One region of the Mesorhizobium sp. M0898 genome, then DNA from elsewhere that is predicted to be linked to it. Evidence: riboswitches for the same ligand, from Rfam matches in the RefSeq annotation. Region 1 holds a riboswitch; the other holds the start of a gene.

What was found. A riboswitch is a leader RNA that binds a small molecule or an ion and turns the genes downstream of it on or off. The one in region 1 is predicted to bind thiamine pyrophosphate.
Region 2: it holds a riboswitch for thiamine pyrophosphate, as region 1 does, so the genes downstream of both, thiB (thiamine ABC transporter substrate binding subunit) here and thiC (phosphomethylpyrimidine synthase ThiC) in region 1, are expected to answer to the same signal.

Annotation. Positions count from the first base shown of each region.
Region 1 is NZ_JAMYOE010000010.1:16,756-24,653, forward strand. It holds gene NKH90_RS13740 (YybH family protein) at 2-370, opposite strand; gene NKH90_RS13745 (Fic family protein) at 1,503-3,047, shown strand; TPP riboswitch at 3,229-3,345, shown strand; gene thiC (phosphomethylpyrimidine synthase ThiC) at 3,450-5,285, shown strand; gene thiO (glycine oxidase ThiO) at 5,282-6,283, shown strand; gene thiS (sulfur carrier protein ThiS) at 6,252-6,449, shown strand; gene NKH90_RS13765 (thiazole synthase) at 6,451-7,224, shown strand; gene NKH90_RS13770 (thiamine phosphate synthase) at 7,221-7,826, shown strand; gene NKH90_RS13775 (hydroxymethylpyrimidine/phosphomethylpyrimidine kinase) at 7,817-7,898, shown strand, end outside.
Region 2 is NZ_JAMYOE010000002.1:355,339-363,236, reverse strand. It holds gene NKH90_RS04810 (RNA polymerase factor sigma-32) at 1-531, shown strand, start outside; gene NKH90_RS04805 (M48 family metalloprotease) at 545-2,014, opposite strand; gene thiQ (thiamine ABC transporter ATP-binding protein) at 2,269-3,060, opposite strand; gene thiP (thiamine/thiamine pyrophosphate ABC transporter permease) at 3,057-4,676, opposite strand; gene thiB (thiamine ABC transporter substrate binding subunit) at 5,165-6,178, opposite strand; TPP riboswitch at 6,222-6,336, opposite strand; gene NKH90_RS04785 (thiamine diphosphokinase) at 6,464-7,108, shown strand; gene NKH90_RS04780 (ABC-F family ATP-binding cassette domain-containing protein) at 7,124-7,898, shown strand, end outside.

The DNA of each region.
Region 1 (7,898 bases):
ATTACGACAGGCTGCCGCTTGCCGCAATCGCCGCGCCCTCCAGGAAGACCTTCGGCGCGTAGGCGTCGAGATTCCCGCTCCCTTCCACTTCCAGCGCCTTCAGGGTGAGATTCTTCATCCCGGCCTTGATTGCGCCCTGCCAGAATTCTTCCACGCCCTTGCGGTCATCGACGCGTTTGCCGTCGGGTGGCAGCAGGGCGGCATCGTCGGTATACATTTGACCTACCGCTGCTGCGTTTCCGCTGTTGAAGGCGTCCATGAATTTTACCAACGCCGCTTCGATGTCCTCACGAGCCGAGTGGGCGGCCGCAGACAATGCAGACGAAAGAAGCAGCACAGCAGCAAATGCAAATGACTGAACCAGTCTCATTTCGTCCTCCCTTGCGTGCCCGACATGCCCACCCGATGAATAGCGCCGACCCAAGGGCGCCGCGGCGCGTTCGATGGCCAGGCGCGTATTTTATTAGATTTATCTGATATGACGGCGCAACCGCAACTGCGACCCTCGGAATGACCAGCGTAGCAGCTGCCGGAGAACTTCAAAGCGGCGGCTACCGCCTCACTGCCCTCCTCGTCTCGACGAAAGAGTTCGTTCGAATGATGCTTTTCCGTGGCTTTGCTCGCAAGTTTTCGTCAGCCAGCACAGGGCCTCCTCTTACGGTCGCTGGTCGTCAAGGCCCAGCGGCCACTAGCTGACAGTCCCCCCCGTAGCCAAGCCGCTGGGCCCCTCGACGTGGGGAACGAGCATTGGAGACGATGTCGCGCTTTCCGTTACAGCCCGAAGGCGGGTGACAGATGACCGCGTCAGCCTCTCCACTCCGAGCTACGATTTCACGCATTCGATCAGGCACAGCTCTCTCGGGCACCAAGCATGAGTCAGCTCCCGAATGAGCAGGTGCCGCCCAGTTCAGCTTCGGCCCTTGCGCGCGCAAAGTATTGGGCGAGATCGATCGGCAGTCCGATCGGCAAATTGGGGCAGCGATGGCGAGAATGAATGCCAGGAACTTCCCTTCGGTGCCGCTTCGTCGATCTGTTTGCCGAGAAGACGCGCGCTGCGTGCCGCCCCCCATACCGCAGAGAACTCACTTCAGGTCACACACACACGACGCCACCGAGATCCTGCATCACTTTTCTACTCCGACGCCGCCACGTCACCAAGATCAGTCGCGAGCGTGATCGCGGCTATCAAATCGGGATCGCGCACCGGAGCGCTCTATGAGTGAGCCCCGAACGGCGCGCTCGAGCAATCCGGCTCGACGTAAGGCGGGCCATCCGTGCCGGCCTCGTGACTAAGACGGGCGAATGGCGGTTCCTGGACTCACCTTTTTGGTCTGAAGTCGCTTCCTTGAGCCGGTGGCGGAGTTCTTGCTTGATCGACCTCAGCACTGTTTTAGAATCGGTTTTCGGAAAATTTGTCTTGTGGCATCAATTTTCATGGGGTAGGATCATTTTTCATAGGTTTTGCCGACTAAACCAAAATTCAATGGAAGGATTCGCGTTTCATGCCTGCGGTGCAACAGCACCAATTTTCAGGTCCTGTTACCGTTTTTCAGGAAATCCGCCTTCCTGAAACGGCGACCCCGGCCGGGTACAGCGCCCTGATCGGAGCCTACAGGCTCGCCGCGCCCTTGCCCCGTAGGTTGTTCGCCACTGGCGAGCATCATCGCATTACCGAACGGGATGGCTGGCGGATCATGACCCCCCGCCATGCCCCAAATCCTACCCTCGAAGGCCACCTGACCTTTGCGCTCAAGTACGAGGGACTGGACCTTGCCGTCCTCAAGCGGCTGTTCCAAGTGACCGGTCCCGCGCCGATCGAGGCGCTGGTCCGTGAAAGCCCGACCGGCAGTTATGCCCGCCGCATCTGGTTTTTATATGAATGGCTGAGGGACGCGCGTATCGATCTGCCGGACGCGGAGGCCGGACGATACATTCCGGTTGTCGATCCCGAGCTGCAGTGGCCCGGACCCGACAAGACCGCTTCGCGCTATCGCGTAAGGGACAATCTCCCCGGCACGCGTGAGTTCTGCCCTCTGGTGTTCCGCACCAAGATTCTCGAAAAATTCATCGGCCTTGAACTACCGCGGCGCGCGGAGGCAATCGTAGCGGACGTGCCGCGCGACCTCCTTGCTCGGACCGCCGCCTTTCTTTTGCTCAAAGACTCGCGATCAAGCTATGCGATCGAGGGCGAGCACCCGCCGCAAGATCGCATCCAGCGCTGGGGCCGCGCCATCGGCGAAGCCGGCCGCTGGCCGATCGATCGCGATGAGCTGCTGCGTCTGCAAAGAATTGTACTTGGTGACGCTCGTTTCGTAAGACTTGGCTTCCGAAAAGAAGGAGGTTTCGTCGGTGAGCATGATCGAGACAACGGTACGCCCTTGCCCGATCACATCAGCGCTCGGCCCGAGGACCTGCCGCGGCTAATCGATGGAATGGCGGCGTTCGATCAGGGCCCCGCGCAAAAGCTTGATGCAGTCGTAGCCGCCGCAATCCTCGCCTTCGGCTTTGTCTATATTCACCCGTTCGAGGACGGAAACGGCCGCATTCACCGCTACCTAATCCACCACGTCCTTGCCATGCGCGGCTTCAATCCGCCGGGAGTGGTCTTTCCCGTCTCGGCCGCGATCCTGGACCAGATCAACGAGTACAGGGGCGTGCTCGAGAGCTATTCGCAGCGCCTTCTGCCGTTGGTGGAATGGGAACCGACGCCGCAATTCAACGTCCGGGTGCTGAATGACACCGGTGATTTCTACCGGTTCTTCGATGCAACCCCGCACGCCGAATTCCTCTATGCTTGCGTTCAGCGGACGATCGAACGGGACCTTCCCGAGGAAACCGCATTTCTGCAGCGCTACGATCAGTTCCGGCAGCAGGTGGACGCCTTTATCGACATGCCCGAGCGGTTGACCGATCTGCTCTTCCGTTTTCTTCACCAGAATGATGGCCATCTATCGAACCGCGCGCGCGAGAAGGAATTCGCCGCGCTGACCAGTGACGAGGCAGGAAGAATCGAGGCGATCTACGCGCAAACCTTTGGTGCCCATTGAAGGTGTGATCATCAGGATCGATTTTAGTCCGACGGTTTGCGATTCCCTTGTCCCTGCCTTCATCTCCGACGCTTGACTTGTCGCCGAGACATGCACGATTTTTTCCGCACGGTCTGACCGGCCGCCGATCAGCCGCGGCCAGAACGCGCTTGACAAACCGGAGCGGTCCCGTCCAACCTCACGCATTCACCAGGGGAGTCCCGGCAAGGGGCTGAGATACTGCTGGCTTTCGCGGCGCAGTGACCCGTTGAACCTGATCCAGTTCATACTGGCGTAGGGACGGTGCAAGCGCTTTGCGGGAGTTTACGCCCGAGGTCCTGTTTCGGCAGGTCGACAGAAGCGTCTTTTCATCCTTCCGGCACAGAACTGGGTCTCCAATGCAACGAGCAAAGGAGCCTCAAGATGAATGCCCTCACCCCCGCCGTCTCGACGGGACCGCTGCCTGCCTCACGCAAAATCCACAAATCCGGTACCATCCACCCGCAGCTCAGGGTGCCGATGCGCGAAATCTCCGTCCATCCGACGGCAGGCGAGCCGCCGGTGACCGCTTACGATCCGTCCGGCCCCTATACCGACCCGACTGTCGAAACCAGCATCGAAAACGGCCTTGCACGGCTTCGCCATGAATGGGTCACCGCGCGCGGCGATGTCGAAGCCTATGACGGCCGCCACGTCCGGCCAGAAGACAATGGGTTTGCGGCAGGCGAGCGCCTAACACCGGAATTTCCAGTCCGCAACCGGCCACTCCGGGCCCAGACCGGCAAGGCGGTGACACAGCTTGCCTATGCGCGCGCTGGCATCATCACGCCCGAAATGGAGTTCGTCGCCATCCGCGAGAACCTTGGTCGCGAGATCCTGCACGGCAAGCTTGAGCGCGACGGCGAGGCCTTTGGCGCGGCGATCCCCGACTTCGTCACGCCTGAATTCGTCCGCCACGAGGTGGCGCGCGGACGCGCGATCATTCCCGCCAACATCAATCATCCCGAGAGCGAACCGATGATCATCGGCCGCAATTTCCTGGTCAAGATCAACGCCAATATCGGTAACTCCGCCGTCACATCGTCGATGGCTGAAGAGGTCGAAAAGATGGTGTGGGCGATCCGCTGGGGCGCCGATACGGTGATGGACCTGTCGACCGGCCGCAACATCCACAACATCCGCGAATGGATCGTGCGCAACTCGCCGGTGCCGATCGGCACGGTGCCGCTCTACCAGGCGCTCGAAAAGGTTGGTGGCATCGCCGAGGACCTGACCTGGGAGGTCTACCGCGACACGTTGATCGAGCAGGCCGAGCAAGGCGTTGACTATTTCACCATCCACGCCGGCGTGCGGCTGCATTACATCCCGCTGACCGTTGACCGGGTCACGGGTATCGTCTCGCGCGGTGGCTCGATCATGGCAAAATGGTGCCTGCACCATCACCGGGAAAGCTTCCTCTACGAGCACTTTGCGGAGATCTGCGACATCTGCCGCGCTTATGACGTCTCCTTCTCGCTCGGCGACGGCCTTCGTCCCGGCTCGATCGCCGATGCCAACGACGCGGCGCAATTCGCCGAGCTGGAAACGCTCGGCGAGCTGACGCAGATCGCCTGGGCGAAAGATTGCCAGGTGATGATCGAGGGGCCCGGCCACGTGCCGATGCACAAGATCAAGGCGAACATGGACAAGCAGCTCGCCGTCTGTGGCGAGGCGCCGTTCTATACGCTTGGACCGCTGACGACCGACATCGCGCCGGGCTACGACCACATCACTTCCGGCATCGGCGCGGCGATGATCGGCTGGTTCGGAACGGCCATGCTCTGCTACGTCACGCCCAAGGAGCATCTCGGCCTTCCCGACCGCGATGACGTCAAGACCGGCGTGATCACCTACAAGATCGCAGCGCACGCGGCCGACCTGGCGAAGGGCCACCCGGCGGCGAAAGTCAGGGATGACGCCCTTTCCCGCGCGCGCTTCGAGTTCCGCTGGGAGGACCAGTTCAACCTGTCGCTCGACCCCGAAACCGCACGGTCCTTCCACGACCAGACCTTGCCCAAGGAGGCGCACAAGCTGGCACATTTCTGCTCGATGTGCGGACCGAAATTCTGCTCGATGCGTATCTCTCACGACATCCGCGCCGAGGCACAGAAAGAGGGCATGGCGGCGATGGCGGCGAAATACCGCGAGGGCGGCGATCTCTACGTGCCAGCGGACGAGACCGTCGCACCGCTCACGCCTCAGCCAGGTAACCCGTCATGAAGGTGCTGATAAAGGGGGCCGGCGTCGCCGGCCTCACCGCCGCCTTCGAACTCGCCGCCCGCGGCGCGACGGTCACGGTCGCCGAGATCCGGCATGGCCTTGGAGGCAATGCGTCGTGGTTCGCCGGCGGCATGCTGGCGCCATGGTGCGAGCGTGAAAGCGCCGAGCAGCCGGTGCTGGACCTTGGACGTGACGCTGCCGACTGGTGGGATGCGGTGCTGCCGGGTCAGGTGACACGGGGCGGAACACTTGTCGTGGCCGCCCCGCGTGATGCCGGCGAGCTCGACCGCCTCGCCAGCCGCACGTCGGGCCATCGGCGTGTCGACGAAGACGAAATTGCGCTCCTGGAGCCCGACTTAGCCGGCCGCTTTCGCCGCGGGTTGCTCTTTCCCGATGAGGGCCATCTCGATCCGCGCCAGGCGATGGCAGCACTTCATGACAAGCTCGCAGCCATGGGTGTCAAATTCCACTTCGGCACCGACGCCCGGCATGTTTCCGGTTTCGATCGTCAGATCGATTGCACGGGAATGGCAGCCGCCGATGACAGGCTTCGCGGCGTTCGCGGCGAAATGCTGATCCTAAACACGCCAGACTTCTCGCTGTCGCGCCCGGTCCGGTTGCTGCATCCGCGCTTTCCGCTCTATGCGGTACCGCGTGCCGACGCCCAGTTCATGATCGGTGCGACGATGATTGAAAGCCGGTCCGCCAGACCGGTCACGGCGCGCTCCATGATGGAGCTTCTGGGTACCGCCTATGCCCTCCATCCTGCCTTTGGCGAGGCCGAGATCGTTGAAACCGGTGTCGGCGTCCGTCCAGCCTTTCCCGACAATCTGCCGCGCGTCGAAATGAGCGGAGACACCGTCGCGATCAACGGGCTCTATCGCCATGGCTTTCTTCTCGCCCCCGCCATGGCGCGCCTGGCGGGCGAAATTGTCTTCAATCACGACAAACCCGTGGAGCTTGCTCATGAAACTGATGGTCAACGGCAAAGTGCATGAGGTTGCCGCCACCACGCTGGCCGAGCTGCTTGCCGCGCTTGACTATGAGGGCGATTGGCTTGCGACCGCCGTCAACAACGACCTCGTGTACAAAGCCAGCCGGGCGGAATTCCAATTGAACGACGGCGACCGGATCGAAATCCTCTCGCCCATGCAGGGAGGCTAGCATGTTCGATCTTCTCGGGACGACGCTTCCCTCCCGCCTGCTTCTCGGCACCGCTCAATATCCTTCGCCGGCCATCCTTGCCGATGCAGTCAGGGCATCGGGCACCTCGGTGGTGACCGTCTCGTTGCGCCGTGAAATGGCAGGCGGCAGGGCTGGCGAAAAATTCTGGTCGTTGATCCGGTCGCTTGGGGTCAGAATCCTGCCCAACACTGCTGGCTGCCACTCCGTCAAGGAAGCGGTCACGACCGCACAAATGGCGCGCGAAGTCTTCGGCACGCCCTGGATCAAGCTCGAAGTGATCGGCAATCACGACACGCTGCAGCCGGACGTGTTCGGTCTGCTCGAAGCCGCCCGCATCCTGTGCGAGGACGGTTTTGCGGTGTTCCCGTATACTACCGACGACCTTGTCGTCGCCGAGCGGCTGCTTGCGGCGGGCTGCAAGGTCTTGATGCCCTGGTGCGCACCGATCGGTTCCGCCCTCGGGCCGGTCAACATCATGGCGCTGCGCTCGATGCGCGGACATTTCCCTGATGTCCCGCTGATCGTGGATGCTGGTCTCGGACGGCCATCGCACGCGGCAACAGTCATGGAGTTCGGCTTTGATGCCGTGCTCCTGAACACAGCGGTCGCCAAGGCGGCCGATCCGGTCGGCATGGCGCGTGCGTTCGGCAAGGCGGTCGACGCCGGTCGAGAAGCTTTCAGCTCGGGGATGCTCGAACCCCGCGACGTCGCGGTGCCGTCGACACCAACATTCGGCAGGGCGGTTTTCTCATGAAGTTCGATCCCTTCTACCTGATCGTCGACAGCGCCGCCTGGATCGAACGGCTGGTGCCACTTGGCGTCAAGCTGGTTCAGTTGCGCATCAAGGATAGGGACGAGGCCACGCTGCGGACGGAAATCCGCCGCGCGAACGGCGTCTGCGCGGTCCATGGTTGCCAACTGATCGTCAACGATTATTGGCGGCTCGCCATTGAGGAAGGCTGCGACTTCGTCCATCTCGGCCAAGAGGATTTGGCTGCGGCCGACCTGCTGGCGATTAAGTACGCCGGATTGAAGCTCGGGCTCAGCACGCACGATCATCTCGAACTGGAAACGGCCATCGCTGCCGAGCCCGACTATATCGCGCTCGGCCCCATCTATCCCACCATCCTGAAGCAGATGAAATGGGCGCCGCAAGGGCTCGAGCGGATCAGCGAGTGGAAGCATCGAGTGGCGCCGATCCCATTGGTCTCCATCGGCGGCCTCAACCCCGACCGGCTCGACGGTGTCTTCGAGGCTGGTGCGGACAGCGCGGCGGTGGTCACCGACATCACGTTGAATGCCGATCCCGAAGCGCGCACGCGAGAATGGATCGAAAAGACAAAGCCATGGCGCTGAGGCGAGAACCGCATGTGCTCGTGGTCGGCGGATCAGACCCCAGCGGTGGGGCTGGAATTGCACGTGATATCG
Region 2 (7,898 bases), on a different contig from region 1:
CGCAACTGGTCGATCGTGCGCGGCGGCACCAGCTCGGCGCAAAAGGCGCTGTTCTTCAACCTGCGGCGTCTGCGCGCCCGCCTGGCAAACGGCGCCGAGCAGACGTCGAATGCCACGCTCTACCGCGAAGTGTCGGCGGCTCTCGGGGTATCGGAGGCCGATGTGGCGATGATGGATTCCCGCCTTTCGGCGCCGGACAGCTCGCTCAACACGCCGCTAGCCGACGATGCGGGCGCAACCGAGCGGATGGAGTTCCTGGTTTCGGATGACCCGCTGCCCGATGAGGTCGTCGGCGATACGATCGACGTCGAACGCCGCTCGGTGTGGCTGAAGACGGCACTCGGCGCTCTCAATGCGCGCGAGCTCAGGATTATCGAGGAACGCCGGCTGAGCGACGAGGGCGCGACGCTCGAAGCGCTCGGCGAGACGCTCGGCATCTCCAAGGAACGTGTCCGGCAGATCGAGGCGCGCGCCATGGAAAAGCTCAAGGCGGCGCTGGTAAAGCAGAATCCGGAATTTCTCGCAGCCTGAATCGCGTCGCCTGCTATTTGTCGGTGACGATCTTCACCTTGTCGCCGGCCGAAACCGCGGCACCCGGCGACAGCGCGTTGAGCACCCTGAACAAATCCAGCTTGCGGTCGACGCCGACCATCTGTGCGGCCAGGGAGCCCATCGTCTGGCCGGGCTGCACCGTGACGATGCGGATACGCAGTGGCTTCAGTGCTGCCTTCTCGGCAGCACTCAGGATGCGGAACGAGCCGCTGACCGAGCGCGCCACCGTGCTCAGCGAGGTGCTGGCCGACGGCGCAGCAGTCAGCAAGCGGTAGACCTGGCCGCCGGCGCGGATCACCGCAATGTCGAATTGCCAGCCATCGGCGCCGGCATGCGCGGTTGCCGCTTCGTTGCCGTTGATCGTCTCCTGGCGCACGCTGCTGTCGTCGAGGCCGGCAACCCAACCGCTGCGGATGTAGTCGGTCAGCGAGCGGTTCTTGTCGATCGAAACGCCGTCGAAGCGGATCGCCATGTCGCCCGGGCCTGTGGCCGTCACCGCCGCCGCCGAATTGTCGATGATGAAGCCGTTGGGCACCGAGAACGACACGCCGAGGCCAGGATGCAGGAAGGTTTCGCCGCGCACATAGCCTTCCTCCGGCGTGTCGCCGTAAAGCAGCCCGTCCACGCCGGCAAGGAATGAATCGCGGTCGCGCGACCCGACACCGGGCGCGCCGAACTGGCGGGCGTGGCGCTGCGCGAGATCGATACGCTGCGGCGTGTTGGGGTGCGTCGCCAGGAAGTCGAGGCTGGCGTCGGTGGCGCCGCTGATCGAGCGGAAATCGGTATAGGCCGACATCGACTGCAGGAAGCGGCCGGCGGCGTAGGGGTCGAAACCGGCTTCGCCGATCGACTTGATGCCGATGGCGTCCGCCTCCAGCTCCTGATTGCGCGAGAACTGGGCCAGCCTCAGCTTGCCGCGGATCAGCGCCGCCTTGGCCGTCGGGTTGTCGCCGAGCACATCCGAAACAACCTTGGTCGCCAACCCCTCCTCGGCTTCCAGCTGCTGGCGCTGCAGGCCGTGGTTGGCTGTAACGTGGCCCATCTCATGCGCAATGACGGCGGCCAGCTCGGCGGAATCGTTGGCCAGCGCCAGCAGCCCGCGGGTGATGTAGAGATAACCGCCCGGCAGCGCGAAGGCATTGACGTTGGGCGAGTTGAGGATGGTGATGCGGTAGGTCTGGGTCGGGTTGGCCGACACCACGGTCAGTCTGCCGACGACCTTGGCCACCATGCGCTCGAGCTTGGGGTCGGAATACTCGCCGCCATAGGTGGCGAGGATGCGCGGGTGCTGCGCCTTCGCCAGTTGGGCGAGCTTGCTGTTGGCGGCGACATTGTCGACCGTGATCGGCTTGTCGGAGGGCTGGAAGCCCGATTCCTGCACGTCGGGAGGCGTGAACATCTGGCAGCTTGCCAGCGCCACGGCAAGACCGGCCAGCGCCAGAAAGCGCGCCAGCGGTTTCACCCTCCGATTGTCGATGCCGGTCGGCAGATCGGCTTCCTTTCAAGTCCTGGCACGTGACCGCGAAAATCGGGCGCGATTTCCGAAAAGCATCACGCGCAAAGTCAAGTGCTATGGCGTCCTTCGTGCGTCCGACAGATACGAGGCAGCAAGGGCAAATCACGGTCTAAGCCGGACCAGCTCCTGGCGGACCTAGCCACACTACCTCGACCATGGCAAGCAAGCGCCGCTTCGCCTTCCGCCGGTTTGACCATAAATTATGTCCGCTTCCGGGCAACATCTCGTGATCCAGCCGCAAACGGACCCGAGCCGATATAGCGTCGGAATGCCTCCGGTCCAGACCCGACGAAAAAATCGGCCGCGGTGCCCGTCGCGGCAACCGTGCCACCATCCAGGAAAACCATGTTTTGGCCGATACGGCGCGCATCGTCCGGCTGGTGCGTGACGAATAGCACCGTCATGCGCTGCTCCGAATGGACGTCGGCCACCAGGTCGAGCATGTCGTCGCGCAGTGCCGGTCCGAGCGAAGCGAACGGCTCGTCGAGCAACAGCACCGGCCGGTCGCGCACCAGGACCCGGGCGAGCGCGACGCGCTGCCGCTCGCCGCCGGAGAGTTCGCGCGGCAGCCGGCTTTCCTTGCCGGCAAGACCGACGCGCTTCAGCGCTGCGGCGATTGCGGCGCGGTCAGCCTCGCTCAGCCTGAGCGAAGGCGAGCGGCCGAGCCCGACATTCTGCTCGAGGGACAGATGGGCAAACAGGTTGTTTTCCTGGAACACCATCGATACCGGCCGCGCTGATGGCGGCGCAGTGCTGACGTCGGCGCCGCCGATCAGCACGCGGCCCGACCGCGGCGTCTCGAACCCGGCCACCAGATTGAGCAGCGTCGACTTTCCCGAACCGCTCGGCCCCATGATGGCGGTGATTTCCGACACCGGGAAATCGACATCGAATATAAGCGGCGTTTCACCATAGCTGAACGAGACATTATCGAGCCGCACGGCCGCGCCTTTTTCCACCGAAATGGACCGTTCCGGGCTGATCGGCATCATGATTTCTCCCTCCTTCCCAGCCAGTCCGCGGCCAACACCAGCGCCAGGCAGACAAGGCCGAGCAGCAGCGCCAGGCCGGCGGCATCCTCGGTGCGGTAACTGCCCATGCGCGCCAGCAGCAGATAGGGCAAGGTCTGCACGGAATCGCTGCCGAACAGCGCAATGACGCCGAGATCGCCGAGCGACAGCGCCATGGCGAACGCGAAGCCGGTGGCGAGCGGCCGCCGCAGCGACGGCCAGTCGACCAGCCGCAACCGGTTCCAGCCCGAGATGCCAAGCTGTGCGCAGAGCCGTTCGTGGCGTTCGCTCGCCGCGTCATAGGCAGGGCGGATGGCGCGGATGGCGAACGGCATCGCCATCACTGCATTGACCGCAACGACCATGACAGGGGCGATCGCAAAGACATCGCCGACGGTGCGCAGGAGCAAGAACCAGCCGGCACCGATGACGATGGGCGGCACCACCAGGACGAACCCCGCACCGGTGTCGGCCAGGTGTTCGAGCAGCGTCCTCCTGCCGCTCCGCCGGGTGAGCGCCAGCGCCCGGCGCGCCATCACCAGCGACAGCGACAACGCCACAGAGAGCAGCGCCGACAGGAGGGAGAGCACGGCACTGGTCGCCGTCGCTTGCCGCACCGCGCTCTCGCCGGCCAGGCGGCCGAGATCGGCGCCAAGCCCGGCCGCCAGCGTGGCCGCCATCGGCCCGGCGACAAATAGCAGTGCGAGCCCGATCGCCAATGCGTTCAGCACGGTCTCGGCCGCACCGGCTGAAAAATACCGGCGCGGCGCCACCGGCAGATTGGCGTCGCCGGTCATATTGGCGCCAAGCCGCGTCAAGGCCAGCACGACGACGAAGGTCAGGGCAATCTGCAGCAGGGTCAGCGTCACCGCCCGCGCCGGGTCGAAGTCGAAACGCAGCGCCTGGTAGATGGCAACCTCGAGCGTCGTCGCGCGCGGCCCGCCGCCGAGCGTAAGCACGATGGTGAAGGAGGTGATGCACAGCATGAAAACGAGCCCGGCAACGCCCGGCAAGGCCGCACGCAGCGGCGGCCATTCGATCAGCCGGAAGGCCGGCGCAGCACCCATGCCAAGCTGGCTCGCCAGCCGCCATTGGTTAGCCGGCACGGTCTGCAACGCCTCCAGGAACAGCCGCGCCGCCAGCGGCAGGTTGAAGAAGACATGGGCGACGAGTATGCCCGACAGGCCATAGATGCCGGGCCAGCTCTGGCCGCCTAGCGCGCCGAGCGTGCCGGCAAAATAGCCGGCGCGGCCATAGAGCGCCAAGACACCGAGTGCGGCAACAATGGCCGGCAGCGCCAGCGGCACGGCGAAAAGCTGGAGGATGAAGCCTCGCCCGAAAAAACGCGGATGCCGCGACAGGGCGCGCGCGACGAACAGCGCCGGTGCGACGGAGAGCAGGGTCGACAGCAGAGCCTGCCAGAGCGTGAAACGGACGACGCGCAAGAGATAGGAATCGAAAGCGGAGGCGGCGCCGGACAGGTCGCGTGTGGCTTCGACGACGAGCCCGGCGAATGCACCGCCGATCAGCAGCGCGATGGCGGCGAGCGCGACGATGCCGGCAGTGACGCGGGGATCGGCCGGATGACGCGTAGGCATGTCGCGCTACCCGACACTACGACAGGCGTAGATCGAAGGAAATACCTGGCAAAGGCCGAGCCCACCCCTCTCTGGCCTGCCGGCCATCTCCCCCTCAAGGGGGGAGATTGCGCACTCAGCCGCCTTCGCCAATCTCACAAGTGGCAGGACGAGGAGAGGCGACAAAGCTGCCGATCTCCCCCTTGAGGGCAGGGCTATCGCATTTGGATTCTTACGAAGTTGGACCCCCACCCTAACCCTCCCCACAAGGGGGAGGGAACGCTGCCGCATGCCCTTACTTCCCCTTTTGGCGCCGAAAGGCAGACAATTTGCCGAGGTCAGTGCCAACGGAAGTCTCCCTCCCCCTTGTGGGGAGGGGTTAGGGGTGGGGGTACGTCGTAGAGCGAAAGCCTCGGCGTTCCATCTGCGATAGCCGTGCCCTTGAGGGGGAGATGGCCGGCAGGCCGGAGGGGGGTGGCTTGGCGCAAACATCCGACGAGGCTTGAGCCCTACCTGCTCATCGCCGCAAGCCACTCATCGACCCAGGCCTTGCGGTTGGCCGCGACGTCTTCCGGGCTGAACAGCAAGGTCTTGGTCGGCTTGACCAGCTTGTCGAACGCCGGGTTGAGCGGCTTGTCGGTTTTGCCGGCCGGGAACATCCAGTTGGTTTCGGGAATGACATCCTGGAATTTCGGTCCGGTCATGAAGGCAATGAACTTTTCCGCCAGCGGGTTCTTCGCGCCCTTGGTGGTGATCCCCGCAACCTCGATCTGCAGATATTCGCCCTCCTCGAAGGACGCCGCCTGGTAGCGCTCGGTGTTTTCGGCGACCATGTGGTAGGCCGGCGAGGTCGTGTAGGACAGCACCATCGGCGCCTCGCCCTTGGTGAACAGGCCGTAGGCCTCGCTCCAGCCCGGCGTTACCGTCAGCACCTTCGCCTTGAGTTTGGCCCAGGCTTCCGGCGCCTTGTCGCCATAGACCGACTTGACCCACAGCAGCAGGCCAAGGCCCGGCGTCGAGGTGCGCGGATCCTGGATGACGATCTTCTCTCCGGCATCGCCCTCGACCAATTCCCTGAGGCTCTTCGGCGGGCTCTTCAGTTTTTCGGTGTCGTAGACGACGGCGAAATAGCCATAGTCGAACGGCACGAAAATATCGTCGCTCCAGCCGCCCGGTACATTGACGCCCGAGACGGCGCCGTGCGGCGAAAACAGGCCGGTTGCCTTGGCGTCGGCGGTTAAGTTGGTATCGAGGCCAAGTACGATATCGGCCTTGGTCGCGGCGCCTTCCAGCTTCACACGGTTGAGCAGCGCCACGCCGTCGGCGACCGAGACGAATTCGACGACGCAGCTGCATTCGACCTCGAAGGCCTTCTTCACCGCCGGTCCCGGACCCCAATCGGCGGTGAAGCTTTCATAGGTATAGACCGTCAGTCTATCCTGTGCCGATGCCTGCCCCGGCAGGGCGACCGCGGATGCCGCAAGCAGGACAATTGAGACAAGAGAGTGGAAAAAACTGCGCATCGGCGCCTCCTTCGTTCGCGTTGAAAGGAATTGAGGCGTCGGGCTGTCCGAAACGTCTAATCCCTCCGCCGGTACAAACCGGATCAGGTTCAGCGGGTTGGCAGTCTTGCCTCTCAGCCGGTCCGCGAAAATCGCGTCCGGCACCCCGTTAGAGCGTTGCGACACATAGGCCCGGCCGAAGTGCTGCGCAAGCGGAAGTTTGCCGGGCATCCAAAGCCCAGCCTTCCGTTTCGTCTGCCGTTTCATCTTCCGTTTCCGGGGCAGGGCTGGTAAGGGCCACGAGATATGAGCACATTCACCATCCTGCTTGGCGGCGATCTCATCCGCACACCGCTGCTCGACCGCCAGGTCGAAGGCTCGCGCGTCATCGCCGCCGACGCCGGCATCGGCCATGCCCGTATGCTGGGCCTGAGGCCGGAACTCTGGGTCGGCGATTTCGATTCCGTGCCTGCCGAGTTGCCGGAGGATCTGGCCGCCGTGCCACGGCAGGTGTTTCCTGCCGAAAAAGACAAGACCGACGGTGAACTCGCTATCGCCGCCGCGCTCGAACGCGGTGCGACCAGCCTTGTGCTCGCAGGCGCCTTCGGCGGCAAACGTACCGACCACATCTTCCTGCATCTGGCGCTGAGCGTCCGGCTGGCGGAAGGCGGGACGAAAGTGCTTTTGACCAGTGGCGTACAGGAAGGCATTCCCTTGCTGCCGGGAAAGACTGGCTTCGACTATGCCGACGGCACGCTGTTTTCGGTGCTCGGCTTCTCCGATCTCGCCGGCCTGAGCGTCACCGGCGCCAAATGGCCGCTCGACCATGTCGAGGTTGCGTTCGGCTCGTCGCTGACCATTTCCAACGAGGTCAATGGCCGGCTCGAAATCGCGCTGGCCAGCGGCCGCGCGCTGCTGCTCGCGCATCCCTACCCTCTTCCGGAAAGCTGAGCCCAGAAAGCTGACATGGCGCCGCCGCTTCTCAATCTCGACGGGATAAAGCTGACCTTTGGCGGCACGCCGCTGCTCGACGGTGCCGCCCTGACGGCCTCTGCTGGCGACAAGATCGCCCTGGTTGGCCGCAACGGCTCTGGCAAGTCGACGCTCCTCAAGATCGCCGCCGGGCTGATTGAACCGCAGGACGGCGAAGTCTTCCGCCAGCCTTCGGCGACCGTGCGCTACTTGCCGCAAATGCCCGACATGGACGGCTTTGCGACTGTCCGCGCCTATGTCGAGGCGGGGCTCGGGCCGGCCGACGATCCCTACCGCGCCACCTATCTGATGGAGCATCTCGGCCTGACCGGCGAGGAACGGCCGAACGACCTCTCCGGCGGCGAGGCGCGGCGCGCCGCCCTCGCCCGCGTCATGGCGCCGGAGCCCGACATTCTCCTCCTCGATGAGCCGACCAATCATCTTGACCTTTCGGTCATCGAATGGCTGGAGGAGGAGCTTGCCCGCACCTCCTCGGCACTGGTCGTCATCTCGCATGACCGCCGTTTTCTCGAGCGCGTGTCACGCGCCACAATCTGGCTCGACCGCGGCCAGACCCGCCGTCTCGACAAGGGCTTTGGCTATTTCGAGGAATGGCGCGACACGGTGCTGGAGGAGGAAGAGCGCGAGCAGCACAAGCTCGGTCGCCAGATCGTGCGCGAGGAGCACTGGCTGCGCTATGGCGTGACAGCGCGGCGCAAGCGCAACATGCGCCGGCTCGGTGAGTTGCAGACCATGCGCCAGCGCTTTC